2 linked regions of the Panacibacter ginsenosidivorans genome follow. The protein of the gene in region 1 interacts with the protein of each later gene in a pairwise test. Links are inferred from orthologs where the notes say so. Each region holds a gene or a part of one and is shown in the gene's direction. Other genes may lie near its edges. The genes, in order: nusG and rho.

What was found.
Region 2: the proteins of nusG (region 1) and rho interact in binary tests that used the Escherichia coli proteins (3 or more experiments, as listed by UniProt). The link is inferred for Panacibacter ginsenosidivorans from one-to-one orthologs.

The regions. Positions count from the first base shown.
Region 1 is NZ_CP042435.1:868,209-874,621, reverse strand. What follows is about bases 2,334-5,184. They hold nusG (transcription termination/antitermination protein NusG), read left to right. Parts: upstream 2,334-3,386; coding sequence 3,387-3,983; downstream 3,984-5,184. Other genes in these bases: FRZ67_RS03580 (3-hydroxyacyl-CoA dehydrogenase NAD-binding domain-containing protein), read left to right, coding at 4,707-5,184; secE (preprotein translocase subunit SecE), read left to right, coding at 3,185-3,379; tuf (elongation factor Tu), read left to right, coding at 2,334-2,893. Also shown: FRZ67_RS03630 (vWA domain-containing protein), read right to left, coding at 1-723; more of tuf, read left to right, coding at 1,706-2,333; more of FRZ67_RS03580, read left to right, coding at 5,185-6,413. UniProt on the Escherichia coli protein: Part of the processive rRNA transcription and antitermination complex (rrnTAC). The complex forms an RNA-chaperone ring around the RNA exit tunnel of RNA polymerase (RNAP).
Region 2 is NZ_CP042435.1:3,044,674-3,051,217, reverse strand. What follows is about bases 1-2,982. They hold rho (transcription termination factor Rho), read left to right. Parts: upstream 1-650; coding sequence 651-2,315; downstream 2,316-2,982. Other genes in these bases: FRZ67_RS12870 (DUF4783 domain-containing protein), read right to left, coding at 2,507-2,887; asnS (asparagine--tRNA ligase), read right to left, coding at 1-50. In the rest of the region: gpmI (2,3-bisphosphoglycerate-independent phosphoglycerate mutase), read left to right, coding at 3,029-4,555; FRZ67_RS12860 (heme-binding domain-containing protein), read left to right, coding at 4,654-5,160; yihA (ribosome biogenesis GTP-binding protein YihA/YsxC), read left to right, coding at 5,209-5,814; FRZ67_RS12850 (ribonuclease H-like domain-containing protein), read right to left, coding at 5,986-6,544. UniProt on the Escherichia coli protein: Facilitates transcription termination by a mechanism that involves Rho binding to the nascent RNA, activation of Rho's RNA-dependent ATPase activity, and release of the mRNA from the DNA template.

The DNA.
Region 1 (6,413 bases):
ACCAACCTGTAAATAAGGAAGATCTTTTATTTCAACGGGCCATGCATCGTTACCGAATACAACAATATCTAAAGTATCCTTAGGATATTTTGTAGTGATCAATTCACTTAATGCCATGGCGACTTTTTTCGCCGGTGTAATCCTGTCCTCTCCATATAATATCATGGAGTGAGAGATATCGATCATTAAAACGGTGGAAGTCTGCGCTTTAAAATCAGTTTCACGGATCTGCAGGTCATCTTCCTGCATACTAAAACTTTCCACACCATGGTTGATCTGCGCATTGCGGATGCTTTCAGTAAAATCTATCTGTTCCAGCATATCGCCAAACTGGAATGGGCGATGATCGGGACTTATTTCATCCCCTAGTCCGGGCTTTTTAGTGGTATGATCTCCCTGCCTGCTTTTCTTAAGCTTACCAAATATCTCTTCCAGGCTGCGTTTGCGGATGCTTTGCTCGCTTTTTGCAGTAATAACTATTTGTCCTTTTTCAGTGTCATCTTTTATGTAACCTTCTTTTTTCAGGTCATCAATGAAATCGCCCATACCATACTCATCATCGGTAAGCTGGTATTTTTTATCGAGTTCATTCATCCATTGTAATGCTTCGCTTACATCTCCGTTTGTGTAAGTCAGTAACTGCATAAACAAGTCGAGCATTTGCTCAAATTTTGTTTTTCCCTCCGCATTGGGATCAAATTTTATGAATCGGTGTCCTAACATAAGTGTAAACTAATTAAAAATAAAAAAGGATTGTTACTAAAGCGGTAAAACATTCATGCATTTAAATTAAACCGCTGAAATGCTTTTGCCGCGAGTATTTTAAGCATAACAAAATATTCTACGGAGAGTTGTAAGTATGATAAAACCAAACCGGAAAGTACATTATTGTGCTTCTAAAACAAATAATAAAATTGAAGTTGCCCACAGCTGTTGAAAAGATAGCGAAAATTTTCTTTTCAAAATTTTGCGGTATAAAGTTTTCACTTACCTTTGCCATCCCGAAAAACGGGGTAGTTCTTTGGTGCACAATAAACCATTCAAAATCAGGATGCTTTGTTGATGCAAATTTATTCACAATTTGCCACTTTAGCTCAGCTGGTAGAGCAACTGATTTGTAATCAGTAGGTCGTTGGTTCGATTCCGACAAGTGGCTCTTTCGATATACAATTTTCAATATTCTAATAAACCGGAATTTATAAAATTGTTTAGCATTTTTGGGCAGATGGCCGAGCGGTTAAAGGCGACAGACTGTAAATCTGTTCTCTCACGAGTACGCAGGTTCGAACCCTGCTCTGCCCACAGTTCTTTGTAGTTTGAAGTTGATAATTTATCAATTTTGAATAAAATTGCGGAAGTAGCTCATTTGGTAGAGCGATAGCCTTCCAAGCTATAGGTGGCGAGTTCGAGCCTCGTCTTCCGCTCTTCTTTAGTTTGGAGTTTACAGTTTGCGAACTGCAAGCGAAGAACTCACAACTGAGTATGCCGTTGTAGCTCAGTGGTAGAGCACTTCCTTGGTAAGGAAGAGGTCGTGAGTTCAATTCTCATCAACGGCTCTGATAGCTCATTTAAAACTGAAAGTACAAGTGTGCGACGCAACAGGTGATGCCATGAAGTACTGAAGCTGGGCTCATAAGAAATGAAACTATGGTCAATGGACGGTGTCTGTTGACTGCGATTATAAACACAATTAAAAACGATAAAGATGTCTAAAGAGACCTTTAAGAGGGAGAAACCCCACGTAAATGTTGGCACCATTGGCCACGTTGACCATGGTAAAACAACTTTAACTGCAGCTATTACCGAAATCCTTTCCAAGAAAGGTTTGGCTACAGCTAAGAAATATGATGAGATCGATGGTGCGCCTGAAGAAAAAGAGCGTGGTATCACTATCAATACTGCACATGTAGAGTACCAGACAGCAAACCGCCACTATGCACACGTTGACTGTCCAGGTCACGCTGACTATGTTAAAAACATGATCACTGGTGCTGCACAGATGGACGGTGCTATTCTTGTAGTAGCTGCTACTGATGGTCCTATGCCTCAAACAAGAGAGCACATCCTGCTTGCTGGCCAGGTAGGTGTACCCCGTATGGTGGTATTTATGAATAAAGTTGACCTGGTTGATGATCCTGAATTGTTAGAACTTGTTGAGATGGAAATTCGTGAATTGTTAACTGAAAAAGGTTTCGATGGCGAAAATACCCCAATTATCAAAGGTTCTGCAACCGGTGCTTTGGCAGGAGATCCTAAGTGGGTTGGCGCTATTGATGAACTAATGGCTGCTGTTGATAGCTACATTCCATTGCCTCCGCGCCCTATTGACTTACCGTTCCTTATGTCTGTTGAAGACGTATTCTCCATCACAGGTCGTGGTACTGTTGCTACCGGCCGTATTGAGCGCGGTATTGTAAAAGTTGGTGAAGCGGTTGAGATCGTTGGTTTGATGGATGCTCCTTTGAGCTCTACTGTAACAGGTGTTGAAATGTTTAAGAAATTGCTGGATGAAGGTCAGGCTGGTGATAACGCAGGTTTATTGCTCCGCGGTATTGAGAAAAAAGATATCCGTCGTGGCATGGTGATCTGCAAACCAAAATCTATCACTCCGCACACTGAATTCAAATGCGAAGTTTATGTACTGAGCAAAGAAGAAGGTGGCCGTCACACTCCATTCTTTAATAAATACCGTCCTCAGTTCTACTTCCGTACAACTGACGTAACTGGAGAAGTTGTATTACCAGAAGGAACTGAAATGGTTATGCCTGGTGATAATGTGAGCCTCCAGGTAAAACTGATCCAGCCAATCGCTATGGAGAAAGGTTTGAAATTCGCTATCCGCGAAGGTGGACGTACAGTAGGTGCCGGACAGGTTACTGAAATTCTGAAATAATGTGGCTTCTCTATCCTTTAAAAGGGATATTGGAAAGGTTTTAATAAATTTGCAAAGTACTTGGGCGCAAGCCTGAGTACTTTGTTTCTAATAAGAAGTTCTTTAATCCTGTAAGAATTTAATTTATACGGGCATCGTACAACGGTTAGTATAGAGGTCTCCAAAACCTTCGATCTGGGTTCGAATCCTAGTGCCCGTGCTGAGTTTAAGTTTACTTGTTGATCAGGTGTAAAAGTTGAAAGGCTTTAGTAACCAACTTAATCAACCAGTTAACCAAATCAACTAAAATAAATGAACAAAGTATCTAACTACATCAAAGAAAGCTACCACGAGCTGGTAGAGAAAGTAACCTGGCCAAGTGGTTCACAATTGCAGCAATCTACAGCAATTGTATTGATTGCAACTGTTGTGATCATGCTCATGGTATCTTTAATGGACTTTGCAAGCAGTGAAGTGCTTAAACTGATCTACTCACTCTTTAAGTAAGCAAATAATGCAGGATACTCCGGAAATACAAAATGAAGTACAGCAGGCAGAAACTAAGTGGTACGTATTACGCGTGGTGAGCGGTAAGGAAAGAAAAGTAAAAGAATATCTTGATAAGGATATTGCACGCAGTGGCTGGACGGACATTATAAAACAGGTTTTCCTACCAATGGAAAAAGTTTATAAAGTGCAGAACGGTAAAAAAGTAATGCGTGAAAAAAACTATTTCCCCGGCTATGTAATGCTTGAAGTAGCTGATGGAAAACTTACTGATGATATCATTCATCACATCAGTAACATCACTAACATCATGCACTTTCTTACAGATGGAAAAGGCTCAAAAGGAAACATCATTTCTCTTCGCAAAGCAGAGGTAAATAAAATGCTTGGCAAGGTTGATGAAATGAATGACCAGGGCGTAACAATGAGCGAACCATTTATTGTTGGCGAAACGATCAAGATCATCGAAGGACCATTTAATGATTTCAATGGTGTAATTGAAGAAGTGAATGATGAAAAGAAAAAGCTGAAGGTTACTGTAAAAATCTTTGGCCGCTCTACTCCTGTTGAATTGAATTATATGCAGGTAGAGAAATTAGGTTAATATAATCTCTTTATAAACAAAAGCCCGTGGTTTAACTACGGGTTTTTTTGTTTACCAGGCCGCATTACTATTATCACGCTTTACTTGCGTCGCACTCTTATACTTTCTGTTATATAGCAACATAATCCCGATATACTTTAAAATAAATATTGATCAATAACATTTATGTTGCTCACGAAAATAATTTTAGAAGGCCCCTATAAACTTTTTTGCGGGTATTAAGAGGAACACTATTTTTGCTGCCCGCTATGGGGAATTAGCTCAGCTGGCTAGAGCGCTTGCATGGCATGCAAGAGGTCACCGGTTCGACTCCGGTATTCTCCACTTTAGTTTCTTAAAAATATAAAGGGCTGTAAAATCAAAGATTTACAGCCCTTTTTGTTAGGCTTTCTTGTGTAAAATCATATAGCAAATTGTGCTCTTTCTTTTTCTTGCATAAGTGTTCAATTGCAATAACTAAAAGACTGTACTTTAATTTCATTAATTAATATTACTTTTTAAACGTGAAACACCATTTTTTTCAGAACAAAAAAATATTACCTTCGGTTTTTAAATTAGTTGCATAACTAACCATTTTTGAATTGCCATTTTTAAAGCACATAAATTTGTTGCAATTTACTAACTGCTTCATTAATGATATGCAGTACAAGAGTGCGACGCAACAGAAGCTTAATAGCATAATTTTAGCCAGGCTCAGAAAAAAATATACCCAAACAAGAATTTATGAAACGTACTATTAAGAAAGTAGCAGTTCTCGGCAGTGGTGTTATGGGCAGCAGGATAGCTTGCCATTTTGCAGGAATTGGTGTGCAGGTTTTGTTACTGGATATTGTTCCCAAAGATGTAGCAGCAGATGCAAAACCTGCGGCAAGAAATAAAATTGTAAACGATGCATTAACGGCCGCAATAAAAAGCAATCCTTCTCCTGTTTATACTAAAGGTGTCATTAAACGCATTACTACCGGCAACTTTGATGATAATATGAAAGACATTGCTGCCTGCGATTGGATCATCGAAGTAGTAATAGAAAAACTTGACATAAAACAAAAAATATATGAACAGGTAGAAAAATACCGAAAACCCGGAACACTTATAACATCTAATACTTCGGGAATTCCGATTAATATTTTGTCGCAGGGAAGAAGTGAAGATTTTAAAAAGAATTTCTGCGGCACACACTTTTTTAATCCTCCACGCTACTTAAGATTATTAGAAATTATTCCTACAAAAGATACAGACCCTGAAGTTGTTGATTTCTTAATGCATTATGGTGACTTGTATTTAGGTAAGACAACGGTGCTTGCAAAAGACACACCCGCATTTATTGCAAACAGGATTGGTGTATTTGGTATTATGGCCATTTTCAACAGTATGCAAAAATTGGGTTTGGGCGTTGATGAGATAGATGCATTAACAGGACCAATTATCGGCAGACCAAAATCTGCAACCTTTAGAACTGCCGATGTAGTTGGTATAGATACGTTAGTAAAAGTAGCAAAGGGTGTAGCAGAGAATTGCCCCAATGATGAAGCAAAAAATATTTTTACTATCCCTGAGTGGCTTGATAAGATGATTGCTAATAACTGGCTCGGAGATAAAACAGGCCAGGGATTTTTTAAAAAAACAAAGGGTGCAGGCGGTGAGAAAGAAATTCTTACACTCAACCTGCAAACAATGGAATATGCGCCACGCATTAAACCAAAGTTTGCAACTTTAGAAACAGCCAAACCTATTGAAGATCTGAAAACCAGATTGAAAGCACTAACTGCAGGGCAAGATAAAGCCGGTGAATTTTATCGTCATTTTCACTATGCATTGTTCTCATATATTTCGCATCGCATTCCTGAAATAAGTGATGAGATCTATCGTGTAGATGATGCAATGATGGCTGGCTTTGGTTGGGAAATTGGTGCCTTTGAAAGCTGGGATACATTAGGGGTTACTAAGAATGTGGAAACAATGAAAGCAGCAGGCTATACTGTTGCTCCGTGGGTTGAAGAAATGCTGGCAGCAGGCAACAAATCATTTTATAAAGTAGAAAATGGTAAAAGGTTGTATTATGATGTTGCTAGTAAATCATACAAACCAACTCCAGGTGGAGATGCATTCATTATTCTAAATAATTATAAAGAAAAGATCGTCTGGAAAAACGGCAACGCTGCGTTATATGATATTGGTGATGATGTTGCGGCATTACAATGGAACACCAAGATGAATAGCATTGGCAGCGAAGTACTGGAAGCAATGAATAAAAGCATAACTACAGCTGAAGAAAAATTCAAGGGTCTTGTTATAGCCAATGATGGCGCAAATTTCAGCGCAGGTGCCAACGTGGGCATGATCTTTATGTTTGCCATAGAACAGGAATATGATGAGCTTGATATGGCTATACGCATGTTTCAAAATAGCATGATGCGTGTTCGTTATTCA
Region 2 (6,544 bases), 2.2 Mb from region 1 along the record:
GTTTGCTTACTTTGTAGCAGCTCCTTTATTTTAATTCTTTTATTGAACATACCCTTTTCTTTAATGAAATTTATTTTTTGTTACAGACTGCGGTAATGCTATTTTACTTTGTTGTGTCACTCACTTGTACTGCTTGTAAGTTTATCAGCATTTAACTGCTAGGAATGTCACAATTTGGTAATACCCTTTACTACAACTGGCTTTGGGGCAGCAAAGATAAGGCTGGACAACTACAGTATAATACCATAAAATCACGAATACTTGTTACGGGTATTTTTCTACACTTCTGCAACTTTAGTTTCCTGAAACTAAAGTTGATTTTATGCATTCTGGTGCTTATATATAACTGGAAAAAACCGCTATCATTATGTTTTAACTTTTTGTTTAACGATTAAAGATTCTCTTGCTGCCATCTCATCTTACTGAACACGCTGTGCGACGCAACGAAGATGCCAAGAAAACATACAGTCCGGCTCATAAAAAAAATCTTTGGCTTTAAACATTTTGCCGTATCATTGCAGCGGAAACAAGCTGAATAGTCTGTGTCAAGCCCTCTCAGCTCACTCGTTTTCTCAATCAACCGATCATTAATCTTCAATTTTTTAGACGGGTAAAGATTTAACATCAATTATTCTTTTTACAATATTTTTATGTACGACATTCTGCAATTGAACGACATGCTGGTGCCTGAATTGCTCGACATCGCTGATCAACTAAGCATCCCTCATGCTAAAAAAGCCGATAAACAGGAACTTATTTATAAGATCCTTGACAAACAGGCTCTTACATCAGGAGAAGCAGCTAAAAACGGTGCTGAAAAACCAAAGCGTAAACGCATTATTAAAGCAAATACAGCCAACGTAACTGAGGAGGCTGAAGTTATAAATGAACCTGAAACAACTGCAAATACTGATGCAGCTGATGTTGCTAAAGACGACAAAAAGAAAAGGGGGCGCAAACCCAAAGAAAAAGAGGAAGCAGAAAGTGCAGATGCAAAACCACCTGTAAAACCCGAGAAACCAGCTCCAGTAGAGCTAGATCTCCCTGACCTTGAAATGGGGAGCAGGTTGATAAGCATGCTGGGTGATGATGAACCTTTAATACTCGATGATGATCCTGTTGATCTCATGGATGAGGTGGAAGAAGTAGCAGCTCCTAAAACTTATAGTAGCAAGAAGGAGCCCGCTTTTAATATTGAATTCGATGGAATTATACAGGCAGAAGGTGTATTGGAAATGATGCCTGATGGCTATGGATTCCTGCGCTCCTCCGATTACAATTATCTTTCTTCGCCTGATGATATTTATGTCTCTCCTTCACAAATAAAATTATTCGGTTTAAAAACCGGTGATACTGTTTTTGGTGCAGTGCGTCCTCCAAAAGAAGGTGAAAAATATTTTGCATTGCTGAAGGTTGAGAGTATTAATGGAAAAAGTCCTGAAGAAGTAAGAGACAGGGTACCATTTGATTATTTAACTCCACTATTCCCATTTGAGAAACTTAACCTGTTCACCACTCCATCTAATTACAGTACCAGGATCATGGACCTTTTTACACCAATCGGTAAAGGTCAGCGTGGTTTGATAGTAGCCCAGCCAAAGGTTGGTAAAACAATGTTACTTAAAGAAGTAGCGAATGCTATTGCAGCTAATCACCCTGAGTGCTATTTAATGGTAGTGCTTATAGATGAACGTCCGGAAGAGGTTACTGATATGGAACGCAGTGTAAAAGCAGAAGTAATTGCTTCTACTTTTGATGAACCCGCAGAAAAGCACGTTAAAGTTTCTACTGTTGCTTTACAAAAAGCAAAACGTTTGGTAGAGTGTGGCCATGATGTGGTGATATTGCTTGATTCAATTACCCGTTTGGCCCGTGCACACAATACAGTAGCACCTGCAAGTGGCAAGGTTTTAAGTGGAGGTGTGGAAGCTAATGCAATGCAAAAACCTAAACAGTTCTTTGGTGCAGCCCGTAAAATTGAACACGGCGGATCATTAACTATTCTTGCAACAGCGCTTATTGAAACCGGTAGTAAAATGGACGAGGTGATTTTTGAAGAGTTCAAAGGCACCGGTAACATGGAACTTGTTCTCGATCGCAGATTGGGCAACAAACGTATCTATCCGGCCATCGATCTTGTGGCCTCATCTACCCGTCGTGATGATTTGTTATTAGACAGAGAAGTCTTGGCAAGAATGAATATTCTCCGTCTTTATATCAACGATATGAACACAGAAGAAGCAATGTCTGAATTATTGAAACGTATGCGTGGCACCAAGAGCAACGAAGAGTTTCTTGCCAGCATGAATGGATAAAAAGATTTGTATTGCCTGCAATAAAAAAGCCACCTGTTAACGGATGGCTTTTTATTTTTTTGAGCCTAACTATAGTCCTTTGTGCGTCTTTGTTGCGTCGCACTCTTTTACTTCAATTGCTTTATTTAGCAGGAAAAAGTTAAAAATTATACTTATAAAAAATCCCGCCGGAATCTGGCGGGATTTAAGAATTAGCTGATTCTTATCGAAATAATCGATAATTTATCACCCCGGTCTTTCATCAATAAGGTTATATTATAACTTTTAGAACCACCTTTAAGTTTGCCGGTAAGATACATGGTGCCACCCATTTCACGCTGGGATGTTTTTTCAAAACCGCTAACGCTATTATCACTAAAAAAGCTTTTAACGGTAATAGTAGCCTGATTTTTACCAACGTTCTTTATTTCGTCCTTTTCAGGAAGTTTTATATCAAGAAAGTCATCAAAGTAATTACTGAATTGGGCTGCGTTACCTGCATTAAGGGCATTGATTATTTTATCAATATCACCGACAACAATAAAGGAGTTCATCGAAAGAACTATCCCCATCATTATCATCATTTTTTTCATAATAAATTTTTATTGTTCTTGATAGGACTAAAAGTATGCCAAATTGCAGAATTTTACAGTGCTATCATTTATTCCACTCCGGCAAATTATCAAATTAATGTAGTTTTACCGCAACAGCTTTCACAATTAATATAGAAAAAAATGAAAAATAAAAAAGCAATACTGGTTATCATGGATGGATGGGGTTTAGGAAAAGTAAAGACCTCAGACGTTATTCAAAATGCAAATGTTCCTTTTGTAACATCTTTATACAAAAAATATCCCAACACTACCCTAGTTACCTGCGGTGAAGCTGTAGGTTTACCAAATGGACAAATGGGTAATAGTGAAGTTGGACACCTAAACCTTGGTGCAGGTCGTGTTGTTTACCAGGAATTGCAACGCATAAATGTTGCTGTAAGAGATGGAGAACTTGCAACAAATGAAAACATGCTGGCTGCCATCCGTTATGCAAAAGAAAACAGCAAACCTTTTCATTTACTTGGCCTGGTAAGCGATGGCGGTGTACACAGTCACATCAGGCACCTGGAAGCTATTTGTGATATCTGTAAAGCAAATGGCCTTACAGAAGTATATATTCATGCGTTTACAGATGGTCGGGATACAGACCCAAAAAGTGGTCTTGGATTTATAAAAGAGCTGCAGCAGCATCTCAACTCTTCTGTTGGTAAAATAGCTTCTGTAAGTGGCCGCTATTATGCTATGGACCGGGATAAAAGATGGGAACGTGTAAAATTGGCTTATGATGCATTGATAAAAGGAGAAGGTCAAAAAGCAACTGATGCAATTGCTGCTATTGAACAATCTTACGCTGCAGAGATTACAGATGAATTTATAAAACCTACCATAATAGTTGCAGAAGACCAGCAACCATTGGCTACCATAAGAGATGGAGATGTAGTAATGTGCTTCAATTTTCGCACAGACCGCTGCCGAGAAATAACGGAAGTATTAACTCAAAAAGATTTCCCTGAGTTTAACATGCATGCTTTGCAGCTGCATTATACTACCATGACAGAATATGATAAAACTTTTAAGAATGTACACATCATTTTTGAGAATGACAACCTGAACAATACAATTGGTGAAGTATTACAGGCAAATAATAAGAAACAAATACGCATTGCTGAAACAGAAAAATATCCCCACGTAACTTTCTTTTTCAGTGGTGGCAGAGAAACACCTTTTACCGGTGAAAGCCGCATCATGGTGCCTTCGCCGAAAGTTGCAACTTATGATCTGCAACCTGAAATGAGCGCTGTGGAAATAACAGATAAACTTATTCCTGAAATTGAAAACGAAACAGCAGATTTTATTTGCCTCAATTACGCAAACGCAGATATGGTTGGTCATACCGGCGTTTGGCAGGCGGCTATCAAAGCTGTTGAAACAGTTGATAGATGTGTAGAGCGTGTTGTAACCGCAGCATTAGCGCATGGTTATACAGTATTCCTTACAGCAGATCATGGTAATGCAGATTATCTTATCAATGAGGATGGATCACCGAATACAGCACATACATTAAACCTGGTTCCGTTGTTTGTAATAGACAGTGACTGGCATGGCACTGTTAAACCAGGTAAATTAGGAGATCTTGCACCAAGTATACTAACTATGATGGGTCTTTCGATTCCAAAAGAAATGACAGGTGAAATATTAGTTAGTTAATATGACAATCATCAGTATTTTGAACTCATAATCTTTTCTATCTTTCAGGGTGTAAAATATATATTTTACACCCTTTTTTTAAGTAAAAACTCCTTTGCATGAAAAAGAAAATATTTATTGTCCTCGTAGTATTAATTGTAGTTATACAATTTTTCAAGCCCGCTAAAAATCTAAGTACCTCAAAAAGTCCAAACGATATTTCTAGTGTATACAATGTGCCAGAGAACATAGGTGTAATACTTGACAAAGCATGCAATGATTGTCACACTAACAATACTGTGTACCCATGGTATGCGGAAATACAACCAGTAGCATGGTGGCTTAATAACCACATTGAAGAAGGCAAAGAAGAACTTAACTTCAGTGAATTTGCATCCTATTCCCCCGCACGTCAATACCGCAAGCTGGAAGAAGTAAAGAAACAGATCGATGAAGGTGAAATGCCAATCAGTTCTTACACGCTTATTCATACCAACGCAAAACTTACTGATGCAGAAAAACAAACTTTGCTATCATGGACCGAAGGAATTCGCACTGAAATGAAAGCAAAATATCCGGCAGACAGCCTTGTTATTAAAAAAGGGCCACGTCCTCCTGAAGAATAGCAATATTAGATTCATTAAAGTCCATCGCCTCTTTGTTACTTTGCATGCATGAAAATAAAAGAAGCGGCATATGTTATCTCAAGCCCATCAGTAGAGCAATGTCCAAAACCTGATAAGCCTGAATATGCTTTCATTGGTCGTAGTAATGTAGGAAAATCTTCACTCATTAATATGATCTGCGGAAGAGACGCGCTTGCAAAAATTTCCGCTTCTCCTGGTAAAACAAAACTCATCAATCATTTTATTGTAAACAAAGAGTGGTACCTCGTGGATTTGCCTGGATATGGCTATGCAAAGATTTCACAAAGCGAAAGAAAGAAATGGGAAAAGATGATCGAAGATTACCTGCGCAAAAGAGAAAGCCTTGTAAATATTTTTGTTTTGATAGATAGCAGGCACATGCCACAGAAAATAGATATCGAATTTGTAAACCAGTTGGGCGAATGGCAAATACCTTTTACACTTGTTTTTACCAAAGCAGATAAAGAAAAGCCCGGTGCCGTCGATCGCCATGTAAAAGCATTTCTTGATATCATGCGACAGACCTGGCAGTTTCTTCCACAAAGTTTTGTAACAAGCGCAACAAAGAAACAGGGAAGAGATGAGATATTAACTTTTATAACTGAATGTAACAAGCGTGTAAAAGAAGGTTAAGAATTTTTTGTACTAAACTTTGTTACTGCTATTAAGCTTTTCTTGCGTCGCACACTTCAGTGTTTTGTTCTTTGTTCAGCAATAAACAGAACGTACAAGTGAGTGACACAACAGGCGATGCCAAAAGATATAAAGACGATAATATAATTATTTAAAAAAATATTTTCATAATTAAGAAACAATAGTAATATTCTCTTCTTTCAATAAAGGAAGATTTTTGAAACGCAACAGAAGGTTAGCTACAACAACTACATCACGCTGACAATAATCAACAATACGCTGCAGGTTTTTTTCTTTATAATATACATGCTGCACATCAGCGCCATTAATATCTGTTTTCGAAGTGGGCACATCCAGTACATTGGCCAGCAGATGAAGCGATGTGTAATGCTTATAATCACCAAACTTCCACCATTGCAATGTATCAATCATTCTTACTTCCCAAGGTTTAGCGCCGTGCAGGTTTAAATAAGCAGGCAGATTTACTTTATTGATAAGCATGCGGCGACAGAGATATGGAATATCAAACTCTCTTATATTATGACCTGCAAATTGAAAATTTTTATTATGTTTATACAATTTATCTGTTATCTCTATAAATGATTGCAGCAACGACTTTTCATCATCGCCGAAAACGCTTTTCAAGCGAAGTGTTAATACTTTATTCTCATTTAAACAAAAATAACCAGTGCTTATACAGATTACTTTTCCAAACTCTGCAAGTATGCCG